Regions from separate parts of the Brucella pituitosa genome, predicted to be linked through region 3. Evidence: riboswitches for the same ligand, from Rfam matches in the RefSeq annotation. Region 3 holds a riboswitch; each other region holds the start of a gene.

Region 1 (10,439 bases), on a different replicon from region 3:
AAAAATGATGCCGACAATTCGACGCGGGAAACGGGTCGATGCGGTGATCGGGGAACAGATGTGGCGTGAGATGAAACCGGACAACCGGTATGAAGTGTCTGTGGGCACGCATAAAGTAGTGGCGTATAGTTTTGGAACGGGCGAAGAGGTGGTACTCTGTCTCAATGGCGGGCCCGGTTTGCCATGCGACTATTTGAGAGATGCGCATTCTTGCCTGATCGATGACGGTTACCGCGTGGTGGCTTTCGATCAGCTTGGAACCGGCGCGTCTGATCGTCCAACTGATCCTGCGTTATGGACAATCGCGCGCTATGTCGAGGAAACCGAAACGGTTCGTCAGGCGCTGGGTCTTGGTACAGTGCATCTTCTCGGCCATTCCTGGGGCGGCTGGCTTGGAATTGACTATGCACTGACCTATCCACAAAATCTGAAGACGCTCATTCTTGAAGATACAGTCGCGGACATGCCGCATCTGGTAAGTGAACTGGAGCGGCTGCGCAGCGCGCTGGGACCAGAAACCGTTGCGATGATGCAGAAGCATGAGGCGCAGGGGACGCTCGATCACCCGGAATATGCGGCAGCGATCACGATCCTCAATTATCGCCATGTTTGCCGCCTTTCGGATTGGCCCGCACCCGTGAAACGCTCGCTTGATGACTGGAACATGGGGCCATATGGTACGATGCAGGGTCCGAACGAGTTTCTCTATACGGGCAACCTGAAAGACTGGAACCGTGTGCCTGATCTCGGAAAAATCGAAGTTCCTGTGCTGATCACGGTTGGGGAGCATGATGAGCTGACGCCTGCCTGCGCTCTGCGCATGAAGCTTGCCTTGAAAAATGCCGAACTGCATGTGGTGCCAAATGCCAGCCATATGCCATTTTACGAAAACCCGTCCTATTATTATCCGGCCTTGACCGGCTTTCTCAATCGACATCGTTCCTCTCGATAGATCAGAATATTAGGGAGAAACTCCGCAGCCCATGCATCGCTTTCAGTTTGTACTACGCCGCCCCTTCCAGTTGCTGCCGGTTCTGTTCGGGATCAGTGTCATCACATTCGTACTGGTCCGGCTCATTCCGGGTGATCCGGCACGTGTGCTTCTGGGCACGCGCGCGACACCAGCAGCCATTGCCAATATCCGTGCGCAATATGGCCTCGATGAACCCATGTGGCTTCAATATCTGTATTTCCTGCGCAACATTGCAAATGGCGAAATGGGAAAATCGATCCTCTATAAGATTGACGTCCTGAAGCTGATTGCGACACGCATCGAACCGACTTTGATGCTGGTTATTTGCAGTGTCATTCTTTCGATCTTGATCGCCGTCCCTTTGGCCGCGATTGCAGCGCGGCGTAACGGTAAAATCAGCGATCATGTGATCCGCACGGTCTCGACATTCGGGATTGGCTTTCCGCCCTTCTGGCTCGCCTTGATGCTGATTATCCTCTTTAGTGTAAAGCTCGATCTGCTGCCGGTTTCAGGCTATGGCAACACGCTGCAAGAGAAGCTCGCGCATCTGGTGCTGCCGAGCCTCACGATAGCACTTTCACTTTCAACTGTGCTTGCCCGCAGCCTGCGCGCGGCTATGATCCAGTCACTCAATTCGGATGTTGCGACAGCTGCGCGAGCTCGTGGGATGCCTGAAAACATTGTGTTCTGGCGACATGTTTTACCCAACTCTCTGGTGCCGACTGTTAATTTGCTGGCCGTTAATATTGGCTGGCTGATCGGCAGCACAGTGGTTGTCGAGAGCGTGTTTGCTCTTCCGGGCATGGGGCAATTGCTGGTGCGTGCGATTTTCTCCCGCGACTATATGGTTGTGCAGGGCGTTGCCATGGTCTTTGCCTGCGCAACGGTTCTGGTCAATTTCATGGCCGACATCGCCACTGTCGCGCTTGATCCACGGGTGAAGCTATGAGTGCACGCCTTCTCCCTATAACCCTGATCAACTGGCGCCGTTTCCTAAGCCGACGCACGACGCTCGCCATCGGGATCGGTGTTCTTGCGTTCTTTGTATTGCTGGCTTTTGGTGCGCCGCTGATTGCCCCTTTTGATCCCGTTGTTCAAAATGCTGACGTTCGTTTGCAGCCACCGTCATGGTTGCACCCGTTCGGGACTGATAATTTCGGGCGGGATATTCTCTCCCGCGTTATCTGGGGTGCACGTATTGATCTTCAGATCGCAGTCTTCGGTGTCATATTCCCTTTCGCCATTGGAACGGTCGTCGGCACGGTTGCCGGGTTTTTTGGTGGCATTGTTGATACGATCTTCATGCGCCTGATCGATATCATTCTGGCGTTCCCATTTCTGGTATTGATGCTGTCGATCATCGCTATTTTGGGGCCGGGTCTTAAGAGCTTTTATATCGCCATGGCACTGGTTGGATGGGTTTCTTACGCCCGCCTTGTTCGGGCGCAGATACTGGTTCTGAAATCCACTGACTATGCCGTTGCTGCTGAAAGCCTTGGCTTCAGCCGTTTCCGTATCATGTTCCGCCATCTTCTGCCGAATGCCATTGCCGGATCGCTGGTTTTCGTAATGTCGGATGCCGTTCTCGTGCTGCTGAACGGTGCGGCAATCAGCTATCTCGGGCTTGGTGTGCAGCCACCTGTTGCAGAATGGGGTGTCATGGTTGCCGAAGGCCAGCCCTTTGTGACCACGGCCTGGTGGATCACCTTGTTTCCCGGACTTTCTATCGTGTTTCTGGCTTTTGGCTTTAGCATGCTCGGCGATGGACTGGGTGAAGCGCTGGGAGTGCACGAATGATGAAGCCAGTTCTTTCCATTCGTAATCTTCAGGTTGATGCATATTTGCCGGATGAAACCCGGCGCTTGATCGATGACGTTTCTCTCACGCTCAACCAAGGTGAAATTCTTGGCTTGGTCGGTGAAAGCGGATCGGGAAAAAGTCTGCTTTGCCGCTCGATTGTCAGGCTTTTACCGTCGTCGATTTTAAAGATCACCGCAGGTTCGGTCATGCTCAAGGGCAAGGATCTGGTTCAGGCAAGCGAAGCTGAATTGCTTGCCGTGCGTGGTGGCAAGATCGGCATGATTTTCCAGAACCCGACCAGCCATCTTGATCCTGTGATGAGTGTTGGTGACCAGATCGCGGAAGGCATACGCTTTCATAAAGGGCTCAATAAGGCTGACGCGCGGGCCGCAGCAATCGAAATCATGGCGCAGGTCGGCTTTACAGACCCTGCGCGCCAATATGGCAGTTATCCGCACGAATTTTCTGGTGGGATGCGTCAACGGGCGATGATTGCGGTGGCCCTTTCATGCGATCCGGAAATTCTTATTGCCGATGAGCCGACGACTGCACTCGATGTCACCATTCAGGCGCAGATACTCCAGCTCTTGATGGACATACGCGATCAACGCGGGCTTTCCATCATCCTCATCACCCATGATCTGGGGGTGGTCGCGCAGACTTGTGATCGTATTGCTGTTATGCGTAACGGGAAGGTGCTGGAACAGGGGTTGAAGAGCGACGTTCTCGGTAATCCCCGCGATCCCTATACACGCAATCTCATAGCCAGCCATCCGTCGTTGCCTGAGACGGCTTCCTTGCGTCTCGTGCCTCAGTTAGGGGATCAGCCGCTGTTGCAGGTTAATGATCTGCATGTTCGTTACCCTGTGGCTGGGGGATTTCTCAAGGCCCGGACGACGAGCGCGCTAAAGGGTGTAAGCCTTGAAGTTCGGGCTGGCGAGACGATCGGGATCGTCGGAGAATCTGGCAGCGGAAAAAGCACGCTTGCACGTGCGATCTTAGGCCTGACACCAATCGCCGAAGGCAGCATTACATTTGACGGATTGACGCTCAGCCCTGATCGTAAGGAAGCACTGGCGGCATTACGTCGTGATGCGGCCATGGTATTTCAGGACCCGTTCAATTCGCTCAATCCTCGCATGACGGTAGGTGAGACACTGGCAGAAGTACTGCGGGTTCAGGGCAAGATTGACGTTAAGGATACACCTCAGCGTATTGTCGAGCTGCTCGATCTTGTGGGGCTTGATCAAAGCTTTGCCACTCGCAAACCACGCAGCATGAGCGGCGGGCAATGTCAGCGCGCCGGTATAGCGCGCGCTTTGGCAGTGGAGCCAAAAATGATCATTGCTGACGAGTGTATCGCAGCACTCGACGTCACCATTCAGGCACAGATTGTCGATCTGTTTCGCGAGCTCAAAAGCAAGATGCAGCTGACATTGCTATTCATCGCCCATGATCTTGCTGTCGTGCGGAATCTCTGTGAGCGCGTGGTCGTTATGTATCATGGCGAGATCGTGGAAGAGGGATTAAGCGCCGAGGTTTTTGCGCGCCCCAAAGAGGCTTATACGGCGGCACTCATCAGCGCGATACCCGATATTGATCCCACGAAATCGCTGTTTGAAGAGAGAATTCTTGCTGAAGCATCCTGAACACGCATCGAAAACGATGTGCGACTAACCAAAAATATAAGGGGAAATACACATGCTTAAAAAATGGATGAAGATCGGCCTCGTCACTGTCATGACGAGCATGACATTTGGTGCAGCACTTGCCGAAGCGGCGGGTGTTTTGACAATCGGACGACGCGAGGATTCCTCTACTTTCGATCCAATCAAGACCGCACAGAATATCGACAACTGGGTGTTCTCAAACGTTTATGATGTGTTGGTGCGGGTCGACAAGACAGGCACGAAACTCGAGCCTGGTCTTGCTGAAAGCTGGACGATTTCGGATGACGGTCTCACCTATACGTTCAAGCTGCGCGATGCTAAATTCTCGGATGGATCGCCGATCACGGCCGATGATGCCGCTTTTTCGCTTCTGCGTATTCGCGACAATCCAGCTTCGCTTTGGAGCGACTCTTATAAGGTCGTGGACACTGCCGAAGCTGCTGATCCGCATACGCTGGTCGTTAAACTCAAAACGCCTTCCGCGCCATTCCTGTCCACGCTCGCACTCCCTAATGTTTCGGTTCTTTCCAAGAAGGGACTGGAGGAGTTGGGTGAGGATGGCTACGCAGAAAAACCAGTGGCATCGGGTGCGTTTGTGGTGGACGAATGGCGTCGTGGTGACCGGGTTATTTTGAAAAAGAATCCGAATTTCTGGGAGGCGGATCGTGTTAAGCTCGACGGGGTAGAGTGGATCTCTGTTCCTGACGATAATACGCGTATGCTCAACGTGCAGGCCGGTCAGCTGGATGCCGCGATTTTTGTACCGTTCTCGCGCGTGGCAGAGCTGAAAAAAGACCCGAATTTGAAGGTTCTCGAAGATACCTCCACACGCGAAGATCATCTTCTGATCAATCATGAGCATGGTGCACTCGCGAAGAAGGAAGTCCGTCAGGCGCTGGACATGGCGATCGACAAGCAGTCGATTGTCGATACCGTGACATTCGGGATTGGTCAGGTTGCAAATTCCTACATACCGAAGGGCGCTCTGTATCATTACGCGGATAATCTCAAGCGTCCGTATGATCCGGAAAAAGCCAAGCAGATGCTGGCCGATGCTGGCGCATCGGACTTGTCGCTCAATTATATCGTCAATGCTGGCAACGAAACGGACGAACAGATCGCAGTTCTTCTACAACAACAGCTTCAGAAGGCAGGCGTTACCGTCAACCTCCAGAAAGTCGACCCCAGCCAGAGCTGGGATATGTTGATTGCTGGTGATTACGATATCTCCGTCATGTACTGGACCAATGACGTTCTGGACCCCGACCAGAAGACCACATTCGTTTTGGGTCACGATACCAATATGAATTATATGACCCGCTATAACAATGAGAAGGTAAAAGACCTCGTTGCAGCAGCGCGTCTGGAGCTTGATCCAAAGAAGCGTGAGGCCATGTATATCGATCTTCAGAAAATGGCGAAGGACGACGTCAACTGGATCGATCTCTATTACAGCCCTTATATCAATGTCACCGGCAAGAACATTGAGAACTTCTATCAGAACCCGCTTGGTCGTTTCTTCCTCGAAGATACTGTGAAGAACTAAATTTGTGAGGGTATGTCGAAAATATTGCGGCGGGCAAAGCCCGCCGTTTCTTATTGGTGTTATTTGCCGAAGCGATAATTCACCTCGAAAAACTCAAGTTCGAGATGGACAGCGCGGAGAAAAAAGTCTCGACATATTTCTGGCTGCGCTGGACCAACCCGATCCAGTTCGGATTTGAGGAAACTTACAAATTCCCGGAAAGAGGGATTGTCGTGTAGTGTGATCCATTCTGCATGGACGAAATTATTTGGAAGCGGCGAGGGCGCGCGCGATGCCCAATCAAGATAAAGACCTTCAGCAACGTTGAGAACTGAGAGTATTGCACCATAGGAGCGCGTGGTAGCAGATTCACGCATGATTGCTTTGAACCCGATGGTTGGTTCGGTATCGGGGATATTTGCGCGTGCCTCCTCACTCACATTGAGTGCTGCAAAAGCACGGAGGAAATAGGTGTTTTCTTCTCCGGATACCATTCCAGCAAAGCGGCCAAAGCGCAGCCGCGCCTCAAATGTATCGGCTGTGGCCATTGCCGCACCCAGCAAAGTGAGAAAACTGTCGAGAAAACGATGATCCTGAACCAGATAGGATACCATCGATATATCCGAAAGGGTGCCAGCACAGAGCTCTTTGACGAAAGAATGCTCAACGGCCTGCGTCCACAATGGCTCGCTTACTTGCTTCAGTGTTTGAGAGAAGTGTTCAGTCATAGTGCTACCTTTCTGCTGGTAGCGAGACCGCATACATTCTGCATTATACGGCCTCGCAATGAGGCCGGCAAAAGGCTGGCTTAAACTTCCCCATCCCTTCGCCGGCATGATCCGGATCAGGTTCGAAGGGTCACGGCGCTGCGCTTGCCAGCCGTATCTCAGCCCCTTGCGGGACTCCCCTTGGTGTCAAAAATCTTAATCGAGACTCTCGCCAATGTCGAGCCGTTGGGTAGTCGATGGTTTGGATATAGCCGAACTGAAATCATCGTATCAACGATGCGCTAGTCAGTTAGCTTTATTGGATTCCACAAGTTCAAGTTCTCTTCGTCTCAGCATCTCAAACATGGATGTAGTACGCAAATTTGTCTCGGGATCAATCTTGCCGCCCTTCTGCCAGATGCCATATTTTTCGCGGAAATAATCGATGACAAGGAGATCGGCCTCAATACGGTCATGCCCTTCCTGAACCAGATTAAGCAGTGCATCCACTCTGCTTCCTTCGCCTTCACGAAGGTGGCGTCGCTTTCCGGTATTCCAGATTGGAATGCCCACGCGTTCCAAATGTCCGGAAATCCATGGATCATCTACAGTCCACATCACGTCGGGAATATCGTAGAAGAGTTCATCGAACCATTCTGGGCGAACAAGCACACCAGCAAAACCGGAAATCTGATCGACATATCCCGGGGAGGTCAGGTTAGGCTTGATGGTAAAAAGACAGAGTATCCGTTTCACTCTGTATATAGAGTCTTTGTGTTTCCAACGGCTGCGTGGGAGCCTGTCGGATGGGCGGTAATCATCGGATATATCCGGGAATGTTTCGCCTACCTCAATAATACAAGTGTTCGGTTTCTTGGCCGCTTCGCTTTTAAAGCGTGCATGCCAGCCTCGATCATAAATCTTGTCGTCGTCGCAGAACAGAATATCAACATCCTGTCCCTTCAGGTCCTTGGCGGCGGGAAGGACTTTCGTCGCGGGGCCATAATCCTGATCACAATGGCAGATAGTTACGCCCTTCGGCACAACCGGCAGTGTTCCATCCCAATCGGGAAAGCGGCGGTATGTTTCCGGTATATAAAGCCTAATTTCGTGGGCTTTTAAATTCTGAGATAAAAGAGACTTTAGGGTTGGCTGTATCAGATGAAAACGCGAAGGTATCGATGATAAGCTTATGATAGTCGGTCTACTCAATTTCAATCCCTTTGAGCAATCTGGTCTGCTGAAACGTGCTTCCACGCGTTCTGATTGAATGCTTTGTTAGTATAATTTATCAAATAAAAAAATGTACAAACTAATGAATAGCTATGCACATATCATGCGCTTTGGCGGACGCGCAATAGCATAAATGTTATAGCTGCAAATCCGACAACGCAGGCCGCAAAAGCCGTGAGTGAAACATTGAACCAGTACATAATGTATAACTTTCGCAGCCTGAGTACAAAACTTAACTATTATACTCATGTTTAAATTGCAAGAGTTCTCATATGCATCGCAAACGTTTTGCACCGCCTTGGCAGGCGGTGCGTTTCATGCCGCGCGAACATAGCAAGCGAGGCGGCGTGTTGCGCTTCTTTCAACGAGCAATGGCGGGGTTTGATGGCATTCTGCAACTGCGATGGGGCATCGTGTGGAGAAGCTGCAGCCCTTCGGCGGATTGGCGGGACTTGGCAGATCGCCACGTAAAACGATGCGTTTGCGCTGACGCTGGGCCACAGGATCAGGCAGTGGAATGGCTGAGATCAGTGCTTCAGTGTAAGGATGTTCCGGCTGATTGAAGACTTCGGACGTTTTGCCCGTCTCTACGATCCGCCCCAGATACATGACGGCTACACGGTCAGCAAAATGTCTGACAACCGAGAGATCATGGCTGATGAATAGATATGACAGTCCGAACTGGCGTTGAAGGTCGAGAAGCAGGTTGAGTATCTGCGAGCGGATCGAAACATCGAGTGCTGAAACCGGCTCATCCAAAATCATCAGCTTGGGATTAAGTGCCAGCGCTCTGGCAATCACGATGCGCTGCCTTTGTCCGCCTGAAAATGCACCTGGCTTTCTGAGCGCGTGTTCAGGATGCAAGCCCACGAGCTTGAGTAGTTCTGCAACGCGGGCACGCCGTTCGGATGCTGTGCCTATATTGTGTATAGCCAGTGGCTCGGCAATGCTCTCGCCAATCGTCAATTTCGGATTAAGTGCCGATGCAGGATCCTGAAACACGATCTGAATATCACGTGAAAGCCCGCGTATTGTTTCAGACAGACCATGCGTGACTGGTTTCCCATCAAAGCTGATATTGCCGGATGTCGCTCTGGTCATGCCAAGGATAGCTGTGCCGAGCGTGGATTTACCGCAACCAGACTCACCGACCAGAGCCACGCTTTCTCCACGGCCAATCTCAAGATCGACGCCATCAACGGCTTTCACAAAGTTGACGGCACGGCCCAGCAGACCGCCGCGAATGGGATAATGAACTTTAAGATTTTCAACGGACAGCAACATGTCACTCATACCAGCGCTCCCACTTGTTGCGAGCGCCAGCAGGCCGCTGCGCCAACATCCATGCGCGCTGAAAGCGGCGGTACATGCGTCCTGCATTGATCTTCCGAGATCGGGCAGCGTGGTGCGAAACGGCAACCATTAGGCCATGAGCCGATATCAGGCACAATGCCTTCAATCGTCGGAAGATGGGTTTTCGGTTCGCCTTCGAGACGTGGAATGGTTGAGAGCAGCAGCTTTGTGTAAGGATGCTCCTGCCGGGAGAAAATCGCATCGACGGGCGCCTGTTCGATGACGCGGCCTGCATACATCACAGCCACACGATCGGCCATATCGGCGACAACGCCCATGTCGTGCGTGATGAGCAGGATTGCTGTTCCCGTCTCGTCGCGCAGCTTTTTCATGAGGTCGAGTATCTGCGCCTGAATGGTCACGTCGAGAGCTGTCGTAGGCTCGTCCGCGATCAGAAGGCGAGGACGGCAGATCAGGGCCATGGCAATCATAGCGCGCTGGCACATGCCGCCTGACAGTTCGAAAGGATATTGTCCGAAGCGAATTTCAGGTTCTGGAATTCCCACTTCTTCGAGCATGGCAATGGCTGCGTGGCGCGCTTTCTTGCCACTCAGATCGCGGTGTACGACAAGGCTTTCTTCGATCTGCCGGCCAATTTTCATCAGTGGATTGAGCGATGCGACCGGCTCCTGAAAGATCATTGCGAGGTCATTGCCGCGCAAGTCGCGTTTGGTCTTTTCAGGCGCACTGACAAGATCCTGCTCGCCGAATAGAATGCGTCCAGATGCTATGTTTGCTACCTTAGGCAATAGTCCCATGACGGAGAAGGCCGTCAGCGATTTTCCGCAGCCGGACTCGCCCACAACAGACAGGATTTCGCTTTCATTGACTTGAAAGCTCACCCCATCCACTACCGGTTGTCCTGCAATATGAACGACAAGCTCATCGACTGTAAGCACAGGGTTTGTCATTCTGCCTCCGTGCGTACCGCTGCCCATGGATGATAGGGATGAGCCATGCCGATATTCTGGCCGTCTTCGCGCATCACGATGGAAGGAATGGAGAAGTTCACCGGATAGAGTGTGTCGGCAATAATTTCGACCGGAAATTCTTCACTTAAACGCGCTGGCACATCGGGCTGCGCGCGTTCACTAACGCGAAGCTTTACGCCGCTTGCATCGATACGCGGTGCATGAAATGCCTCTTCTGGCGAAAGGCCGAACACGTCTATATAGGAC
Region 2 (10,439 bases), 700 kb from region 3:
AAGAACCCCAACTGGATGGGATTCGGGACTATGGTGAGCCGAAAATGGTGGGATTTGAGAACCGGCGCGCAGCGTACTTAGAGCGCATCCCGAAAAGTGTGAAACGGTTTTCGGAAAAGATGCGCGTAAAAATAAATGATTAGAGCGCCGATCTGATCCAATCAGATCGAAACGCGCTCTAACGTACGTGAGCACCGGAAGCGAAAAATCACGCCATTTGCAGGCCACCAGAAGCCGAATACCGCCAGTTTAGTCTGTAGACTGACCGTCAGCACCGATATAGGCGATGCGCAGGAGATTGGTCGCACCTGGCGTTCCGAATGGTACGCCTGCGGTAATGATCAGACGATCGCCAGCCTTGCCAAATTCTTCCTTGAAGGCAACCTGACAAGCGTGATCGACCATATCTTCCAGATCATGTGCATCTTCAGTAACGACGCAATGCAGGCCCCAGACAACCGAAAGACGACGTGCGGTGTCAACAACCGGCGAAAGCGCGATGATTGGCGTACGCGGACGCTCACGCGCCGCACGAAGACCTGTCGTACCAGAAGCTGTATAAGTGACGATTGCCGACAGGTTCAGCGTTTCTGCAATCTGACGAGCCGCAAGTGAAATCGCGTCAGCGCCAGTTGGTTCAGGGATCGCTCGCTGCGCATCGAGAATGCCCGGATAGGTCGGCTCGCGCTCAACCTTCTCGGCGATGCGGTTCATCGTTGCGACGGCTTCAACCGGATACTGACCGGAAGCGGATTCTGCCGAAAGCATGACAGCATCAGCGCCTTCAAATACAGCAGTTGCAACGTCCGACACTTCAGCGCGGGTCGGAACCGGTGCGGTGATCATCGATTCAAGCATCTGCGTTGCAACCACAACCGGCTTACCAGCGCGGCGTGCCCTGCGGATCATCTGCTTCTGAATGCCCGGAACGCTTTCCAGCGGCATTTCAACGCCAAGGTCACCACGCGCAACCATGATAGCGTCGGAGAGTTCGATGATCTCATCGAGACGGGTCACGGCCTGCGGCTTTTCGATCTTCGACATCAGACTGACCTTGCCGCCAGAGAACTTGCGGGCTTCGATCAGATCTTCAGGACGCTGAATGAACGACAGGGCAACCCAGTCGATTTCTTCCTTCAGAACGGCCTCGAAATCCTTGTAGTCCTTCTCGGTCAGCGCGCCGACACCCAGCGTCGTATCCGGAAGGCTAACGCCCTTGCGATCAGAAATGCTGGTTCCGGCGATAACCTTACAACGAATCGACTTGCCATCACTGGCTTCGGCGATCAGTTCCAGCTTACCGTCGTCGATGAGAAGGCGATGGCCAGGCTCGACAGCTTCCAGAATTTCCGGATGCGGAAGATAAACGCGGGTTTCGTCCCCGAGCTCTTCATTGTTGTCGAGCGTGAAGGTCTGACCTGCGACGAGCGTAACCTTGGTATTCTTGAACTTGCCAACGCGCAGCTTGGGTCCCTGAAGATCCGCCAGAATTCCAATAGGACGGCCAAGTTCTTTTTCGACATTACGGATGCGCTTAACAAGCGTACGCATCGTGTCATGATCGGCATGACTCATGTTGATACGGAAGACGTCTGCTCCGGCTTCAAAAAGCTGACGGATGACAGATTCCTCGCCGGACGCCGGGCCGAGTGTGGCGAGAATCTTGACCTTGCGGTTGCGCTTCATTGATTATTAGTTCCTGTAACTGTGGAGTTTTCTAACGGCGTTTCGTCGGTAAGCTGTACCATCCAGCTCGATTGTTCCCCGGTATCGTATTCCTGGAAGCCATTGCGCTGGAACCCCCGCGCAAAACAATCCTGAACACCCGTGATACGGAATTCCTTTTCCGCAACACACATGTTCACTTTGCCTTCCCAGCGGCCGCCACTCTGGGAATCTTCAGCGTAAAGATAGTAAAAGCGCGACGAGAGCGGTCCTTCGAGCAGCGTCTTGCAGGTCGAACCGTCAATATGCCACCAGCCCTCAGTTACCCAGCCTGTCTTGGCTCTATAGCCAATGGCGACACCAACCAGGTTCTGGGTTGAGTTACATACTCGAAAATCAGCACGCGCTTCCAAAGATGTTATACCCAGTGTACCGATAAGCACGCTGGAGAACAAACCTAAGAAAAGTGGAAGTCGCATTCGCCGAACTCCTTCAGCCCGCAATCGCTTTTGTCTCACGCAAGGAAATCCTCTTTCGGTCGCTCTCTTTTCGGCAGTTTCACCTTTGATGTCAACGCAATCCCGGAGAGAACAAATCAGTTACAGCATTTCCAATCAAACTGCATAGCGATTTCAGCGCAATTTAAACGATTAGATTCGCACCCATGCATCGAGCCGGAAACTGCTTCCTTTTTCTTTTGAGAATGAGCGTTGCAATCTCGACTTTCTCGTGACAGAGCTGAAACTACTTGTGATTTATGACAAAAATCCTACTCAAGAAGCTGCTCGATGTCGTCTGACCCGTCCTTTTCCCCCGTCCACCAGATCAATGGCGATCTCAGCCTCGGCCTCCTTCTGACCGCCGATCATGCACGCCGCGATTTGCCGACTGAATATGGCAGTCTGGGTCTGGACCAAAGCGAGTTTGAACGACATATCGCTTATGATATCGGCGTTGAGGAGTTAACACGGCAACTGGCAGAAAAGATTGGTGCGCCTGCGGTCATGGGCGGCTTTTCGCGCCTGCTGATTGATCCCAATCGCGGTGAAGATGACCCGACCCTCATCATGCAATTGTCGGACGGCGCGGTCATTTCCGGCAATTATCCGATGACAGCGGACGAGCGCGAAAAGCGCCTCGATAACTTCTACCGTCCCTATCATGACGCAGTCGCATCCGTGAGCACCCGGGTCGCACTTGCGAGTGGCAAAGCGCCTTTTGTTGTTTCCATCCATTCCTTCACGCCAAACTGGCGTGGCAAGGATCGGCCATGGCACATCGGTCTTCTATGGGATTCCGATCCGCGCGCGATTACTCCGCTCCTTACAATGCTACGCGACGAGCCCGGCCTCATCGTCGGCGACAACGAGCCATATAATGGCGCGTTGAAAAACGATGCCATGTATCGTCATGCAACCAGCCGCGGCTATGCACATGTGCTCATTGAAGTACGACAGGATCTGATTGCAGAAAAAGCCGGCGCGACCGAGTGGGCCGAGCGACTGGCACCGATGCTCAGCGCCATCAACGCACTGCCGGAAATCCATGAAATCCGGCATTTTGGTTCGCGAACAGGGCCTATCGATTAATCGCCTTTACCCGCTATCCACAGCCAAAAGACGATAAATGGCCGCAAAGCCTCTTAATTTTGCCCGCGACTCGCAGGAAAAACGTTTCAGACTTTCGACAACCGCGCTGTTCCTCTACAGCATGTCGCAGAAAAGTTGGAACCGGCTTTCCGGTGACGATACGCGTGTCGAAACAAACCGCTATTGCTTGCATTCATAATCGACTTTGAATTGGAGAAACCCGTGAGCGACGACATTACCAGCGAAGCCCAGACAATTGCTGTTGGCCAGTTGCGTGCTTTCATCGAGCGCATTGAGCGTCTTGAAGAAGAAAAAAAGACCATCGGCGACGATATCAAGGAAGTTTACGCGGAATTGAAGGGTTCGGGGTTTGACAGCAAGGTCGTAAGGACCATTATTCGTCTGCGTAAAAAAGAAGACCATGAACGTCAGGAAGAAGAAGCCATGCTCCAGCTTTATATGGATGCATTGGGCATGGGCTGACTTTAAGGGCCCAACTCTCTTCCTGAAATCGTAACCCTGCGGGTCCGTGAGGAACCGTATGCTCAGGAAGGGGATAGGGTCCATGGAGTTTAGAAAGCTCGGACGTACTGAACTCGAGGTTTCGCCGCTTTGTTTTGGCGGCAACGTATTTGGATGGACGGTCGACGAAGCAACGTCATTTTCGCTTCTCGACCGTTTTGTCGACGCAGGACTTAATTTCATCGACACAGCGGATGTCTATTCCGCATGGGCGACCGGCAATGTTGGCGGAGAATCCGAAACCATTATCGGAAACTGGCTGAAATCCCGCGGCCTGCGCCATAAAGTCGTTATCGCTACCAAGGTCGGCTCAGAAATGGGGCCGGACGAAAAAGGCCTTTCTCCCAGCTATATCCGCAAAGCCGTCGACGCCTCCCTCAAGCGGCTGCAAACCGACTATATCGATCTTTATCAGTCCCACTGGGATGATCCGGAAACACCCTTCGAGGATGTACTGGGAACCTATAAAGAGCTCATCGCAGCGGGCAAGGTGCGCGCTATCGGCGCATCCAACCTCACGCCGCAACGTCTTGCTGAGGCGCTTGATACGTCGAGCAAACACAATCTGCCACGCTATGAAACGTTGCAGCCGCTTTACAATCTCTATGATCGTTCTGATTTTGAAAGCGGGCTTGAAGCCATCTGCCGCGATAATGAGCTGGGCGTCATTCCCTATTACTCGCTCGCATCCGGCTTCCTGACGGGTAAATACCGTTCAAAGGATGATCTTGGACAGAGTGCGCGCGGCGCGGCCGTCGAAAAATACCTCACCGATCGTGGGTCGCGTATCATTGCGGCGCTCGACCAGGTGGCCCGCGCAAATGATGCCACCCCTGCACAGATTGCGATTGCCTGGCTGATCGCTCATCCGGCGATCACGGCCCCCATAGCCAGCGCAACGCGTTCTGCTCAGCTTGGTGAACTGATCGATGCAACACAGATCAAACTGGATGCAGAAGCTATCGCGCTGCTCAACAAGGCAAGTGCCTAGGATCTGTCGTCGAGGGATAAGAAATTATCCCTCGATCTCTTCTCTCAACATTTCAAGTTCCAGCCATTCTTCTTCCATGGCTGAATGTTCAGAACGCTTTTTTTCGAGAAGATCGGCGGTCTTGGCAAAAAGCGTCGGGTCTTTGGCGTAAAGCTGCGGATCGGCCAGCTTCCCTTCCAGCACAGTGATTTCCTTAGCCAGCACATCCATTTTGCCGGGCAGACTTTCAAGTGCAAATTTCTGCTTGTAGGAAAGCTTGCGCTTTTCCTCGCGCTTGGGCTGCACAGCCTCATTGCCCTTGTCGCCAGCCTTGTCGTCAGCCTTGTCGTCGGCGCGTGCGGCAGCTGCCTTCACATTGCGTCGTGCCAAGGCCTGCTCTTTGCGTTGAGCCATCATATCGGCATAGCCGCCGGCATATTCGAGCCAGTTACCATCACCTTCTGGCGCAATCACAGAGGTCACGGTACGATCAAGAAAATCACGATCATGGCTGACGAGAATGACTGTGCCCGGAAAGCCTGCAACCAGTTCCTGCAAAAGATCGAGCGTTTCCATATCAAGATCGTTGGTCGGCTCATCAAGGATCAGCAGATTGGCCGGTCTTGCCAGAACACGCGCCAGCATGAGACGCGCTCTTTCACCACCTGACAGTTCTCGGATCGGCGTGCGTATCTGTTCAGGCTGGAAAAGAAAGTCCTTCATGTAAGAAACGACATGGCGCTGCTCACCATTGACGATGAGGCTTTCGCCGCGACCATCGGTCAGATAATGCGCCAGCGTATCATCCAGATTGAGGCTTTCACGCTTCTGATCAAGCTCGGCCATTTCGAGATTGACACCAAGGCGCAAAGTGCCTGAATCGGGCTGAAGCTTGCCAGTAAGCATTGACAAAAGTGTGGTCTTGCCTGCCCCGTTAGGACCAACAAGCCCGATCCGGTCACCGCGTTGAACACGAGTCGAAAAATCTCGGACCAGTACGCGCTCATCATAAGCTTTGTTGAGCTTTTTCGCTTCAATGACAAGCTTGCCGGATTCCTTGGAATCGCTTGCTGCAAGAACAGCAGTGCCTTGCGCCTTGCGATGATTACGAAACTCCGAGCGCATCGAGTGCAACTCGCCAAGACGGCGCATATTGCGCTTGCGACGTGCTGTTACGCCATAGCGCAGCCAATGCTCTTCGCGCGCAATCTGACGGCCAAGCTTGTGATGATCGCGCTCTTCTTCTTCAAGAACCTTGTCGCGCCATTCTTCAAAATGCCCAAAGCCCTGATCGATACGACGCGTAATACCGCGATCAAGCCACACCGTCGAACGGCTGACATTTTCGAGAAAACGGCGGTCATGCGAGATCAGCACGATGGCCGAACGAATCTGACGCAGCTCGTCTTCCAGCCATTCGATGGTGTTAAGATCGAGATGGTTCGTCGGTTCATCAAGCAACAGCACGTCAGGCTGTGGCGCGATCACGCGTGCAAGAGCCGCACGGCGCGCTTCACCACCAGACAGATGATCCGGCTTTTCTTCGCCGGTCAGCCCCAGATGCTCAAGAAGGTAGGTTACACGATGCGGATCGTCCGCCGGTCCAAGACCAGCTTCAACATAAGCGCGCACATTGGCAAACCCATCAAGGTCCGGCACCTGCGGCAGATAACGAACCGTCGCGCCTGGATGCTTGAAGACTTCGCCCGAGGTCGGCTCGACCATGCTGGCCGCGATTTTCAGCAAAGTAGACTTGCCTGAACCGTTTCGGCCGACCAGCGCAATGCGGTCGCCCTCACTCACAGAAAGGGCAGCTTCCTCCAGAAGCGGTGTTCCGCCAAAGGTAAGCTTGATCTGGTCGAGGCGAAGAAGCGGAGGTGCCATGGTTCTCTTTGAAAAAAGCGGTTGAAAATTCCGCCCTGCTTGTCGGGGACAAAAGTCATTCTGTCAAATGGAACCGTCAAAAAACGAACAGGCCGGGTTTCCCCGGCCTGTTCTTTAAACTTTGATACCGCTAAACGGTCGATAGCGTCTTAGTTACAAGGCGCTTCGTAAACGCGGCCGTAATTATCGCGGTAACGGCAATACTGAACATTGTTACGGGTTGTCGCAGCACCGAGAAGCGTACCACCGACAGCACCAATGGCAGCGCCGGTCAGAGCACCGCGACCGTTACCACCAATTGCGCCACCAGCGAGCGCACCAAGAGCAGCACCACCAACACCATAACCAGCGGTACGCTGTTCAGCCGTCGTGCATGCTGCCGTTGAGAACGCAAGCGCACCGACGATTGCAATCATGGAAAGACGTGATTTCATGAAACAATCTCCTACTAGAGTTACACCAACACCGACTTTGCGTCCCCAATTTCGGCGTAAAGCAGATCATACCCGCTTGATCCATTTACAATACGTTTCGACTGTCAGCGTCAAGCAGTTTCAATTTTTAAGGTTAGCAGCTGCCCTGAAAATGAGCCTCCTCACTCAAGTTCGCTACAAGTATCGCAAGGCCTGAACGTGCGGAAACACAAAGAGTTCCACGTACAATATTGGATACCGTCCATGACGACCCGAACGGCAAGGTCACATTGTCTAACGGCCACTCGGCATTTGTGATTGAAAACCCTTCAACGGTGCAGAAATTCACAACACTAAATGACGTGCCATCCGGGAAATCATAAACATGGTCTCCCGCAACCAATGGCCATGCTTCCTCAACCCCGCTCGACAGAAGAATGTCTCTGCCTTTTGCCACCTGCGCCGTCGCCATCGTCAGATGCAGAAGCGTGTGATCCGTGCGCGAGCCACCAAATGCACCACAGAGAATGACCTTCTTCGCTCCGCGTTCAAAGGCTTCCTCAAGTGCAAGTTCACCGTCCGTCATATCCTTGGCAGCGGGGAAGGCTCTTTGCGGCACATGCGCATATTTTTCTTTCAATGCTCCCGAGGTCGAATCGAAGTCTCCCAACCAAAGCTCAGGCTCAACACCAAGGGCTTCCGCATGGCGCATACCGCCGTCCGCGGCAAGAACCCGTGCACCAGCTATCTGCCGTTTCAAACGTTCAGTGACGACGAGATCGCCGCCGAGAAGAATAACAAATGTGCTCATAAGTCGCTCATAACACGTGGCATTTGTCCTCGAAAGCCTGCATCTTGATCATCGCCATCTCTTGCCCTTCTGTTTGCAAGGCACTATTGTCGACCTCGCTCTAACGGGGTGCCATTCAACCATTGAATGGCTGAGAAGCCGCACTCCGGCTAACCCGCTGAACCTGATCCGGCTTGTACCGGCGGAGGGATTAGATGCTGCCCGATTTATCGATAACGGCGCTCAATCCTTTAAATAAAAGAAAGGACTTGCCGTTATGCGGCTTTTATCTCTGCTCACCTTATCGCTCTCTGCGGCTTTCGCCTTTGCGCCTCACGCTCAGGCAAAAGATAAGCTCACCATTTACACCTATGACAGTTTCGTTTCCGAATGGGGTCCAGGTCCCAAGGTGAAGGAAAATTTTGAGAAGGAATGCGATTGCGAACTGGAATGGATTGCATCAGCTGACGGTGTCGCCCTTCTCAACCGTCTGAAGCTCGAAGGCGGTAATACAAAAGCCGACATCGTGCTCGGTCTCGACACGAACCTGACAACAGAAGCACATGCCACCGGCTATTTCGCGCCAAGTGGCATTGATCTGTCCAATGTCAAAGTGCCGGGTGACTTCAAGGACGATGCTTTCGTGCCTTATGATTATGGCTACTTCGCTATCGTCTATGATTCCGAAAAACTGCCCAACCCGCCGCAAAGCCTGAAAGAACTGATCGAAGGTGATCCGTCACAGAAAATCGTCATTCAGGACCCGCGGACATCAACACCCGGCCTTGGCATTCTGCTGTGGATCAAATCGGTCTATGGCGATCAGGCGGGTGAAGCCTGGGAAAAACTGCAAAAGCGCATCCTGACGGTTACACCGGGCTGGTCGGAAGCCTATGGTCTCTTCACCAAGGGCGAAGCGCCGATGGTGCTCTCTTACACAACGTCGCCTGCCTATCACATGATTGCGGAAAACACCGAGCGCTACAAGGCACTGGCCTATCCGGAAGGCAATTACCTTCAGATTGAACTTGCTGCACAGACCACAACCGGTGCGAAAAACCCACTGGCTCAGAAGTTTCTTACCTTCATGACTGGTCCCGGTTTTCAGGATGTGATCCCTGAAACCAACTGGATGTATCCGGCAGGCAAGACTTCACAGCCACTTGCTCCGGCTTTCGACAAGCTGCCAAAGCCTGAAAAAACACTTCTGATCCCAGCCGATGAAGTTGCGAAAAACCGCAAAGCTTGGGTTGATGAATGGCTTGCAGCCTCCAGCAAATGAGCAAACCGCTGACCATCGGCCATCCAAGACAAATGCCTGCGATCAAACCACTCGCAGGCATACTGGCGCTTGGCTTTCTGGCGGTTCTGGTCGGCGGCTCGCTGCTGGCTCTGGCGATGGAAGCCAGTGGCTTCAGCACTGACGTCTATTTCGATAGCTACCTACTGCGGGTAGCCCGTTTCACGATCCTGCAAGCGGCAGCATCAAGCCTTCTATCCGTGCTGTTCGCAATTCCTGTGGCGCGCGCGCTTTACTCGGAAGCGAGCTTTCCGGGACGCAGCTTCATTCTGCGTCTCTTTGCTCTGCCGCTGGCGCTGCCCGCCCTTGTGACTGTGCTTGGCATCACCAGCATTTATGGTCGCAATGGTTTCATTGCGCAGCTTTCGCAATCGGCTGGCTACCCGGTCTCGCCCGATATTTACGGCATCACCGGCATTCTTATTGCGCATGTGTTTTTCAACATGCCACTGGCGGTCCGGCTCATTCTTGCCGCGTATGAAACGATCCCCGCCGATTACTGGAAACTTTCAGCGCAACTCGGTATGCACAGCACGCCACGCTTTCGTCTCATCGAATGGCCTGCCATCCGGCGTAACTTGCCGGGCATGACCGGCCTCATATTCATGCTCTGCGTCACCAGCTTCACCACCGTACTGACACTGGGCGGCGGCCCTCGCGCAACAACGCTTGAAGTCGCAATCTACCAAAGCCTGCATTTCGATTTTGATCCGGCACGTGCTGTAGCACTCACGCTCGCACAGCTCGCGCTGACATTGATGATCCTGCTGGCACTGCGTCTGACCGGGCGTCCGTCAGAAGAGGGCTTCACGCTTGCAACGACAGCCAGACGTTATGGCAAACCATCTACGCGAGAACGTGTTTTCAATATTATAGCGATTGTGATCGGCTTTCTTTATGTGGCGCTGCCTGTTTCAGGTGTCGTCATTTCGGGCCTTGCCGCAGATCTGGTGCGATTGTTGAGCGAACGAACCGTATGGCGCGCAATCTCCACCAGCATCGCGCTCGGCTTTTCTGCTGCCCTGCTTTCCGTCATCCTCTCGCTCTCACTTGTTATCGCGCGCGAGGCGACCCGGAACATACGGCTCGCCAACCTCTTTGACACGGGCGCCAGTCTCATATTGGTGATGCCACCTATCGTACTTGGAGCGGGATGGTTCATTCTGCTGCGCCATTTCACTGACCCATTCGCAATGGCTCCCTTGATGGTGGTGACCGTGAATGCCGCTATGGCCATGCCATTTGCCGTACGGTTGCTAAGACCCGCATGGGATACATCAGCCGTGCGCCACAACAGGCTTTGCGC
Region 3 (10,439 bases):
TGCAGGCGAGCGCGAGAAACGCGCAACCGTGTCTTTCCACGCGCGCTGGTTCAGCTCGTCTTTGAGTTCAGAACTGTAAGACGCAAACAGGTCGTAGCTTTGCTCTGGATGATTGACGATATATTGCGCGGCCTTTTCGGTGGCTGCGAGGAAGCGCGAAATCCGCTCTTTTTCGCTCGCATCAAGCTTGTTGGAATTGGCGACATAAACCAGCTCGTCATAGACCGGCACGCCTTCTTCCTCGACGAAGAAGCATTTGCCCGCGACCCCTTCAACCGCCATCTGGTTGAGTTCAACATTGCGATAGGCACCCATCACGGCATCAACCTGCTTCGACATCAGCGATGGCGCGAGCGAGAAATTCACATTGATGAGTTCAACATCGGACAACTGAATATCGTGCTTTTTGAGAATGGTGCCAAGCACCGTTTCTTCAACACCAGCGACCGAGAAGCCGATCTTCTTGCCTTTGAGGTCGGGAATTGAATTGACCGAACCATCGTCACGCACCATCAGGCAATTGAGTGGAGAATCGACCAGAGTGCCGACGCGGATCAGGGGAATATCGGCATGAACATCGAGATGCACCTGCTGCTGATAGGAGATTGCCAGATCAGCCTGTCCAGCCGCAACCATTTTGGGTGGTACGGATGCATCCGCAGGGGCGATGATTTCCACATCAAGACCCGCATCCTTGAAGTAACCGAGTTTGTCGGCCACGATGATCGGCCCATGATCCGGGTTCACATACCAGTCGAGTATGAGTTTGAATTTATCGTTCGCGTGAGCTGCCTGAGCTGACATCAGGGCAAACGAAGCCGTGGCGCTGAAAAGCGCAGCAAGAGCTAGTTTTTTCATAATTCCTCCGGTTAAACCGTTTGGGTCTGTTTTACGTAAGGTCGAGTAACTTCGATCCATTGCCGTACTCGGGCTTCGGGATCGGGGTTGAGAGTGATGTCAGTGACGACTGAAATTATGTCAGCTCCGGCTTTAAAGACGCCCGGCGCGCGCTCCACATTCATACCGCCAATGCCAACAAGCGGAATATCGCCAAGTTTGGCTTTCCATTGACTGACGCGGTCCAGTCCTTGTTCATGCCATTTCATCTTTTTGAGAATGGTGGGATAGACCGGACCGAGCGCGATATAGGCTGGCTTTAGCGCTAATGCGCGATCAAGCTCCGCCTCATCATGGCTGGATACACCGAGCTTCAAGCCGCCCGCACGGATAGCATCGAGATCGGCGTCATCAAGGTCTTCCTGACCGAGATGTATGAAGTCGCAGCCTTCCTCAATAGCCAGTTTCCAGTAGTCATTGACGATGAGCTGGCAATCATATTGCGCGCAAATTTCGCGTGCTGCGCGGATTTCTGCGCGCAGTTGCGTGTCGTTCTTATCCTTGATGCGCAGCTGCACGAGTTTGATGCCAAGCGGTACCATGCGCTCACACCAACTGGCGCTGTCAAAGATCGGGTAGAACGGATCGAGGAGCATTACAAAAACGCCTTTCCGATGAGGGGAGTGGAGGGGGCTGCCATGTCGCGGGCCTCAATCGGATCGGCTTCATAGGCGATACGACCAGCTTCAACAGCGAGCGCAAAAGCGCGGGCGATAGCGCAAGGATCGCCCGCTTTGGCAACGGCGGTGTTGATCAGCACGGCATCAAAGCCAAGTTCCATTGCGGTTGCAGCGTGCGATGGCACGCCAATACCGGCATCCACGACCAGTGGAATATCGGGGAAATGCGCGCGCATGGTTTTAAGCGCATAAGGATTGTTGAGGCCGCGACCTGAACCAATCGGTGCGCCCCATGGCATCAACACCTTGCAGCCTGCTTCGAGCAGCTTTTCCGCAACTACAAGATCGTCATTCATATAGGGAAAGACCTCAAAGCCTTCATCGCAGAGAATTCGTGCTGCTTCGACCAGCCCGAAAGGATCGGGCTGCAACGTGTCGTGATCGCCGATGACTTCAAGCTTGATCCAGTTGGTGCCGAAAACGTCACGCGCCATTTTTGCCGTGGTCACAGCTTCGCGTGCGGTATGGCACCCGGCAGTATTGGGCAAAACCGAAACACCCAAATCTTTGATGAGCGTCCAGAAATCCTGACCCGCACGCATGTTGCCGCTCTCGCGCCGAAGCGAAACCGTCACGATTTCAGTCTTTGACGAGCGAACGCTGTCAGCAAGAATAGAGGGGGATGGATATTGTGCCGTTCCCAATAGCAGGCGGCTTTCAAATGTTTTTCCGTAAAATTCCAGCATCCTAGCCTCCCTGCATGGGTGCGAGCACTTCGATGCGGTCGCCTTCACCGATCAGGGTGGCTTCGCGTTCGTCGCCTGGGATGAATTCGCCATTGAGCGCGGTTGCCACCACCGCTTCATCAAGTTCGATTTCTGCAAGCAGGGCTGAAAGATTGGTGCTCGTGGTTTCAAAGACCGCGCCGTTTAAAACGATGGTCATGCCAGTTCCTCTAAAAATTCAGGCCTATGTTCGGCTTCAGTTGCAGCCGCAACCGCCATGCGTGCGACCGCAGGCGAGAGCAGAAAGCCGTGCCGATAAAGCCCATTGACATAGATGGTTTGGCCACGTTTGCGCACACGCGGCAGATTGTTGGGGAAGGCCGGGCGGGCATCGACACCGGTTTCCAGAATTTCCGCCTCGCCAAATGCCGGATGCAGCGCATAGGCGGCGCTCAGCATTTCCAGCGTCGAGCGGATGCTGATGCCGCCCCGCTCATCGCTTTCGATCATGGTTGCGCCGATCATGTGGATGCCGTCGCCACGCGGCACGATATAAAGCGGAATGCGTGGATGCAGTAGGCGCACAGGGCGCGAAAGATTGATGTCGCGGGAGCGAACAATAAGCATTTCGCCCTTCACGCCGCGCAGATCCTGCAACTGATCACGCGCCGCAAGACCACGCGCATCGACGGTGATATCGGTGTCGATCTTTACGTCTTTCGCATCCTGTCCCATATGAAATACCACGCCTTTTTTCTGAAGATTCTCGGCAAGTTCAATCAGCGTGTTGCGTGGGTTGAGGTGGCCTTCTTCAGCAAAGAAGAGCCCCTGCCGGAAACGGCCTGCGAGGTCCGGTTCCAGCGCCTCGATCTGTTCCTGATCAATGGTATCAAAGGCCTCCGTCCGACGGGCAAAGCGGCGAAGTTCGGTTGCATCGCGTGTGTGGGATATGACGAGCGTTCCCTTGCGGTGGACGGTTGAAACATGCCGTTCCCACCAGTCAATTGCTTGCTTCCCAAGCCGCACGACTGGTTCTTCCGCACTTTCGCCTTCGCACCATGGGGCGAGCATTCCACCGGCAAACCAGGAGCAGCTGTCGGAACCGATCTCAGTGCTTTTGGCAATGATAGTGACTGCATGTCCCTGATCGCTGAATTCTGTAGCGCAGGCAAGGCCAGCAACACCTGCGCCAATGATGGAGACACGCATCAGACTGTCTCCCACAAATTATGGAAGTGATGCACAGGACCATGCCCGCTGCCGACTTTAAGCTTGTCTGCGTTCTGGATCGCCCCTTGCAGATAGGCGTGGGCCTCGCGGAGTGCTTGCTCAAGAGGGAGATACTTACCAAGTCCGGCTGTAATTGCGGAAGATAGTGTACAACCCGTTCCATGCGTGTTTTGCGTGTAGATGCGCGGTGCTTCAAGCCGGATCGTTGGCTGGTCACTGCGGATCAAAAGGTCCGTACAGATTGCGCCTTCCGCATGTCCGCCTTTCATCAAGACGGCTTTGGCGCCAAGCTTTAGCAAAGCACGGCCCTGTTCCTCTGCCTCGTCTTCATTGCTTGCCATTGGTCCATCGAGAAGGCAGGCAGCTTCCGGTCTGTTGGGGGTTAAAATGGCTGCAAGCGGGATCAGCTTTTCGCGCAGGATCGAAATAGCATCTTCACTCAACAAGCGATCACCTGATTTGGCGATCATCACCGGATCAAGAACGATAGGGCCGGAAAAATGCTCGAGGCCTCGCGCAATTGCCTGAATGGTCCGGGGAACCGAGACCATGCCAATCTTGACCGCAGCGACATTGAGATCGCTGAAAACCGCATCGATTTGTCCGGCGACAATTTCCGGTGGCACATCATGCACCGCTGTTACAGCACGTGTATTCTGCACCGTGACGGCGGCAATGACGCTGGCGCCATAGACGCCGAGTGCCGAGAATGTTTTCAGATCGGCCTGAATGCCCGCGCCTCCGCTGCTGTCAGAGCCCGCAATAGTCACGCATATGGGCACGGATGCCGCACTGCTGTTTGGTGTAGTTCGGGAGAAACTGTTTTTTTGGTCCATCATGACGTCTCTCATTCCGAACGGAAAAATGAGACGTCATGAACCTGTTTGGAGCTTGAACTCCGATGAGGGAACTCCCTCGGTCGCGACGCGTCAAACTCCGTTCCCTACGCAGGTATTACCCGGATCAGGTTCAATGGGTTAACGCGATCAGCGTCTCTCAGCCTTTTGTGTCGCAATATCGGACGGAAAACCGCTAAGCACTTTTCCTGATATTGCTTCGAAGGCACCCCAACGAATTTTGCGCTTTAAGGCATAGGCCGGAACGGCAGGCCGGTCAAGAGACAGAGCAAAGCTCTCAAAAATTCAAAATCACAGGTGCTAATTTAGCGATTCCTATAATTTGTATATAATTTGTTAAAATTATACGCAGTAAGCTATCCACGGGATTGTTTCGTCCTGCTACAGACAGTTTGGTCTGATTCTCCAGACACGAGAACAGAGAACATCCAGTCAGGATTAGTCTGATGAGGGGACAATGATGAGGAAGCGGGAAGCCGGTCAGGCTCGCTCGGATGGTGCCATGACGCGCACCTCCGAAGAAGATTTCCGCGTTCTTTTTACAACCCATCCGACGCCGATGTGGGTCTATGATCCTGAAACGCTGCATTTCATTGTCATGAATGAAGCGGCCCATGGGCTCTATGGTTATTCCGTTGACGAAATACCCGGCATGACGGTGCTGGACATCCGCCCACAGACCGAACGTGACAGAATGTTTGCCGCAGTGCGCGACAGGAGTGATCTGGAACGCCCCGAGCGCTGGCAGCATTTGAAAGCCAACGGCCAGACCATCGATGTTCTGACTTACGGGCGTCAGGTTATTTTTGATGGAAAGCAGGCGATCCTGGCAATTGTGCAGGATATTACCGAGCTGGAAGAAGCTAACCGGCAGGCAAATCATGTGCAGTCCCTGCTCGACAGTCTCATCAATAATTTGCCGCTTGGCGTGTTCGTCAAGGACATGAAGGATCAGGGGCGTTACCTCCTCTACAATCAGGCGGCGTCCAGCATCAGCGGGCACGATATTGATCGAGTTATCGGTTCGATTGACGCAGAAATCTTTCCGATTGAGGAAGCAAAGCTTCTGACCCAGCAGGATCGTCGGGCCATGCGCCGCGGCAATGTATTGACGGTTGAACGCGATATCCGTTGCGCGGATGGTAAGCCGCGCCGGATGCGGATTATAAAACGCTCGATCCCTCCGATAGAGGGCGATCAGCCGCGTTATCTCATTGGATTGATAGAGGATACAACAGAGCAGCGGCAGATTGAGGAACGCATGGCCCATGTTGCCATGCATGACAGTCTGACGGATTTGCCTAACCGTGCCTATTTCTCGCAGCATATGGCCGGGGTGTTGAAAAAGAGAGACCGCGCTCCTGCATTCGCGCTGTTTTATCTCGACATTGATCATTTCAAGACCATCAACGACAGCAGAGGTCACCAGATTGGCGATCTGCTTCTCCAACAGGTTGCGGTTCGTCTCAAGAATATCATCAGTGATCAGTTTATCGCGCGGCTTGGAGGCGATGAATTCGCCATCATTTATCACTGCGATACGGTTGAACAGATTGCCATGTTTGCCGACCGTCTCCTTTCGGCATTTCAGGATCCATTCGATCTGGGCGATATCTCGGAATTTGTGACATGTAGCATCGGTATTGCGCAGGCGCCTATGCATGGTGACGATCCCGATGTGTTGATGCGGAATGTCGATCTTGCACTTTATGCGGCCAAGGCAGATGGCAGACGGACCTTCTGCTTTTATCAGCATTCCCTGCGCCTTGCCGTTGAGAAACGTCATGCCATGACGACCGACTTGCGGCTGGCTTTGGCAGCGCAGCAGTTCGAGTTGCATTATCAGCCGATATTCAATCTTGAAACCGGACGTATATCCGGTTTTGAAGCCTTGCTACGTTGGTATCATCCCGTATTGGGCATGGTCTCCCCGGTTGAATTTATTCCGATTGCCGAAGAGGCAGGACTAATCGGCCCCATCGGTGATTGGGTTCTTGGCGAGGCATGTCGGGAGGCAGCTTCATGGCCCGACGACATCAAGGTCTCGGTCAATCTTTCTCCGGTCCAGTTCAATCAATGCACGCTGCTTGATTCCGTGAAGGACGCATTGCTTACAGCGCGGCTTTCACCGGATCGTCTCGAGCTGGAAATTACGGAATCGGTCTTTCTGCAAAACAGCAAGCACAATACTGAGCTGCTGTTCGAGTTACGCCGATTGGGTGTACGCATTGCCATGGATGATTTTGGCACCGGTTATTCATCTCTGAGCTATCTGCGTTCTTTTCCTTTTGACAAGATCAAGGTTGACCGGAGCTTCGTTTCCGGCATTGAAATTGATAGCCGTGATCTGGCGATTATTCAGGCTGTCGCAACGCTTGGAGCGGGCTTCAAGATTGTCACAACCGCCGAAGGGGTTGAAACAACACAACAGCTTGAATGTCTGCGTAAACAGAATTTCGGTGAAGTGCAGGGCTTCCTCATGGGACGCCCGATGCCTGCAGCCGACGTGCTGGAATTCATCCAGACCCGTTGCGGATCGATCCTCGCGACGATGCAGCCACAGAACGAAATGGCAGTCTGAAAATCATTCCATATTAAGGCTTGACCTTCCAACGGTGGGAAGGGTTATTTATTGTGCAACTCGTAATATCGCTCCTCACAACAGGGGCTGAAAGGGATTGCCATGAACAAGCCAGTCAAACCCGAAAACACAAGTTTTGCCATTCCCGTTGAGGGCATGAGCTGCGCGTCCTGTGTGTCTTCCATTGAGAAAGCCGTTGCGAAAGTGCCGGGCGTTGAAAAGGTTCTGGTCAATCTTGCGACCGAACGCGCTGATGTAACCTTTAAAGCAGCCCCCGATATGCCTGCGGTCATCGATGCCATCCGCAAGGCCGGTTACGACGTACCATCCAGGAGCGCCGATCTCGCTATCGAAGGCATGACCTGTGCGTCCTGTGTCAGCAAAGTTGAAAAGGCATTGAACGCCGTTCCGGGTGTTACCCGCGCCAGTGTCAATCTTGCGACCGAGCGTGCACATGTAGAGCTTGCGGGTCAGGTGCCACTCAGCGACCTTATCAAGGCTGTCAAAACTGCAGGCTATGAGGCTCGTTCGCTTGATGAAGTGCGCAGCGATGCGAAGCAGGAAACGCAATCTGACAAGCGCGATGCCGAAGCGCTCGAGCTGAAGAAGAACGTGATCCTTGCCGCAGTTCTGACGCTGCCGGTTTTCATTCTTGAAATGGGATCGCATATCGTTCCCGCTATGCACATGTTCGTCATGAACACAATCGGAATGCAGAACAGCTGGTATTTCCAGTTCGTTCTCACCACACTGGTGCTGTTCGGCCCCGGAATGCGCTTTTTCAAGAAAGGCATTCCCGCATTGCTGCGTGGCACACCGGACATGAATTCTCTGGTGGTGGTCGGAACGGCAGCTGCATGGGGCTTCTCGGTCGTTGCAACCTTCTGGTCTGATATTCTGCCCGAAGGCACAGTGAATGTTTACTTCGAGGCAGCGGCAGTCATTGTCACGCTGATCCTGATCGGTCGTTATCTGGAGGCGCGTGCCAAGGGTCGCACCTCGGCTGCAATCAGTCGTCTGGTCGGTTTGCAGGCAAAATCTGCGCGCGTCGTGCGCGATGGTGAGACGGTCGATGTGCCGCTCGACGATGTGCTGGTCGGCGATATCGTGCAGGTGCGTCCGGGCGAAAAGGTGCCCGTGGATGGCGAGGTGATTGAGGGGGCGTCCTATGTGGATGAATCGATGATTACCGGCGAGCCAGTACCTGTCGCCAAGGAAGAAGGCGCAGAAGTCGTCGGTGGTACGATCAACAAGACTGGCGCTTTCACGTTCCGCGCGACCAAGGTTGGCCGCGATATGGTGATCTCGCAGATTGTGCGCATGGTCGAGGATGCACAGGCCGACAAGCTGCCTATTCAGGCAAAAGTCGATAAGGTGACGGGCTGGTTTGTGCCTGCGGTTCTGGCGGCTGCGGCACTGACCTTCGTGGTCTGGCTGGTGATCGGTGGCACAGGCATGATGGGCTTTGCGCTGGTCAATGCCATCGCCGTGGTCATCATCGCATGCCCATGTGCCATGGGCCTTGCAACGCCGACCTCGATCATGGTCGGAACGGGTCGTGCAGCCGAGTTCGGTGTGCTGTTCCGTCGTGGCGATGCACTGCAAACGCTGCGTGATGCCTCGGTGATCGCTGTCGATAAGACCGGCACACTCACACAAGGCAAACCTGCACTTGCACATTTTGCTGTTGTCGATGGTGTTGACAAGGATGAAGCCCTGGCGCTGGTTGCGGCTGTTGAGGCTCGTTCTGAGCATCCGATTGCCGATGCCATTGTTACCGCAGCAAAGGAAAAAGGCCTTAAGCTTGCCGATGTCTCAGCCTTTGAATCTGTCCCGGGCTTTGGCCTGAAAGCCAGTGTTGCCGGTCATGAAGTTGCGATCGGTGCCGATCGTTATATGGCAAAGCTTGGCTTTGACGTGGCTGTTTTTGCCGATGATGCAAGTCGCCTTGGCGATGAAGGCCAGACACCGCTTTATGCAGCAATTGATGGCAAGCTTGCCGCGATCATCACCGTTGCCGATCCAATGAAGGAAACCACGCCTGCAGCCATTGCTGCGATGCATGAACAGGGTTTGAAAGTGGCTATGATTACGGGCGACAACCGTCGCACGGCGCAAGCCATTGCCAAGCGTCTGGGCATTGATGAGGTGGTGGCCGAAGTATTGCCTGACGGCAAGGTCGAAGCCTTGAAGCGCCTCTCGGCAGGTGGCAAGCGTATTGCCTTTGTTGGTGATGGCATCAACGATGCGCCAGCCCTTGCTGCGGCCGATGTCGGCATTGCCATTGGTACGGGCACGGATATTGCGATTGAAAGTGCAGACGTTGTGCTGATGTCGGGTGATCTGCGTGGTGTGGTGAATGCGATTGCGATCTCGAAGGCAACGATCCGCAATATCAGCGAAAACCTGTTCTGGGCCTTTGCCTATAATGTGGCGCTGATCCCGGTTGCAGCCGGTATCCTTTATCCGTTCACCGGCACGTTGCTGTCGCCTGTTTTGGCTGCAGGAGCCATGGCGCTTTCAAGCATCTTCGTCTTGAGCAATGCTCTGCGATTGAAAGGCTTTAAGAGTCCGATGGCGAGTTGATAAAAGAAATATTGGAGTAGTTACATCGGCAGTCGTAAAGGCTGCCGATTCATTAATGTGAATTTTTAGATACGCGCCTCTGGATTTTTCATTTTACAGCCTATGTGGATGAACAGGCAGCTGGTGTTGCGTGGCAAAGGATTTGCTGCGACACTTCCACCCAAATCAGGAATACCTCGAATTCGGTTTAATCCGTGCAGCTTTCAATAGATTAACAGTCATGCACGGCGGGACTGCAGTCACTACTTGAAGGGGGTAATGTCTTGCTTGTTTCTCTTACGTCTATTGTATTGATACTGATTGGTCTTGCGCTCGGTGTAGCCGGGATTTATCTCGCCACGCTGGGTGGCAGCTGGGCCTTCATCATCATCGCTGTCGGTTTTCTGCTGACAGGCTTCTTCCTTCTCAAACGAAATGCTCTGGCGCTCTGGATTTATGCGCTGGTCATTCTCGGAACGCTTGGCTGGGCCGTTTATGAAGTCAGCTTTGATTGGTGGCGACTGGGTTCCACTGGCGGCATCATTGTGCTGCTTGGCCTGTGGCTGCTGACACCATGGATCCGGAAACCGCTTAATGGCGGGGGATTGCCATTGACCATTGCGACGCTCGCAGCGCTCGTTGTGGCGGGCTATTCGATGACGCAGGACCCGACCAACATCAAGGGCGACCTGCCGACGGAAAAGGTCGCTGCAACGCCTGATCTTGGTGGCAATGTGCCTGATGGCGAGTGGCATCAATATGGGCGGACGCCTTACGGACAGCGCTATTCGCCGCTTGCTCAGATAACGCCTGAAAATGTCGCCAAGCTTCAGGTCGCCTGGCAATATCAGACCGGCGATGTGAAGCAGCCACAGGATGTGGGTGAAACCACCTATCAGGTGACACCGCTCAAAATTGGCGACTCGCTTTTCCTTTGCACGCCGCATAATTGGGCGATTGCGCT

The links. A riboswitch is a leader RNA that binds a small molecule or an ion and turns the genes downstream of it on or off. The one in region 3 is predicted to bind thiamine pyrophosphate.
Region 1: another riboswitch for thiamine pyrophosphate. It lies ahead of ACSME1_RS11620 (TenA family protein); the one in region 3 lies ahead of thiD (bifunctional hydroxymethylpyrimidine kinase/phosphomethylpyrimidine kinase).
Region 2: another riboswitch for thiamine pyrophosphate. It lies ahead of thiB (thiamine ABC transporter substrate binding subunit); the one in region 3 lies ahead of thiD (bifunctional hydroxymethylpyrimidine kinase/phosphomethylpyrimidine kinase).

Annotation. Positions count from the first base shown of each region.
Region 1 covers NZ_OZ264093.1:61,483-71,921, reverse strand. Annotated here, with positions in the region: gene ACSME1_RS11645 (proline iminopeptidase-family hydrolase) at 59-952, shown strand; gene ACSME1_RS11640 (ABC transporter permease) at 984-1,922, shown strand; gene ACSME1_RS11635 (ABC transporter permease) at 1,919-2,770, shown strand; gene ACSME1_RS11630 (dipeptide ABC transporter ATP-binding protein) at 2,767-4,422, shown strand; gene ACSME1_RS11625 (ABC transporter substrate-binding protein) at 4,475-5,989, shown strand; gene ACSME1_RS11620 (TenA family protein) at 6,049-6,696, opposite strand; TPP riboswitch at 6,773-6,887, opposite strand; gene ACSME1_RS11615 (hypothetical protein) at 6,982-7,887, opposite strand; gene ACSME1_RS11610 (ABC transporter ATP-binding protein) at 8,224-9,201, opposite strand; gene ACSME1_RS11605 (ABC transporter ATP-binding protein) at 9,198-10,172, opposite strand; gene ACSME1_RS11600 (gamma-glutamyltransferase family protein) at 10,169-10,439, opposite strand, start outside.
Region 2 covers NZ_OZ264092.1:1,042,363-1,052,801, forward strand. Annotated here, with positions in the region: gene pyk (pyruvate kinase) at 250-1,686, opposite strand; gene ACSME1_RS05075 (DUF1036 domain-containing protein) at 1,683-2,144, opposite strand; gene ACSME1_RS05080 (N-formylglutamate amidohydrolase) at 2,454-3,254, shown strand; gene ACSME1_RS05085 (DUF2312 domain-containing protein) at 3,477-3,737, shown strand; gene ACSME1_RS05090 (aldo/keto reductase) at 3,820-4,767, shown strand; gene ACSME1_RS05095 (ABC-F family ATP-binding cassette domain-containing protein) at 4,792-6,630, opposite strand; gene ACSME1_RS05100 (glycine zipper domain-containing protein) at 6,780-7,064, opposite strand; gene ACSME1_RS05105 (thiamine diphosphokinase) at 7,198-7,854, opposite strand; TPP riboswitch at 7,949-8,061, shown strand; gene thiB (thiamine ABC transporter substrate binding subunit) at 8,111-9,115, shown strand; gene thiP (thiamine/thiamine pyrophosphate ABC transporter permease ThiP) at 9,091-10,439, shown strand, end outside.
Region 3 covers NZ_OZ264092.1:1,741,247-1,751,685, forward strand. Annotated here, with positions in the region: gene ACSME1_RS08340 (ABC transporter substrate-binding protein) at 1-858, opposite strand, end outside; gene ACSME1_RS08345 (thiamine phosphate synthase) at 870-1,493, opposite strand; gene ACSME1_RS08350 (thiazole synthase) at 1,493-2,263, opposite strand; gene thiS (sulfur carrier protein ThiS) at 2,265-2,462, opposite strand; gene thiO (glycine oxidase ThiO) at 2,459-3,451, opposite strand; gene thiD (bifunctional hydroxymethylpyrimidine kinase/phosphomethylpyrimidine kinase) at 3,451-4,308, opposite strand; TPP riboswitch at 4,396-4,552, opposite strand; gene ACSME1_RS08370 (putative bifunctional diguanylate cyclase/phosphodiesterase) at 4,790-6,910, shown strand; gene ACSME1_RS08375 (heavy metal translocating P-type ATPase) at 7,013-9,496, shown strand; gene ACSME1_RS08380 (glucose/quinate/shikimate family membrane-bound PQQ-dependent dehydrogenase) at 9,760-10,439, shown strand, end outside.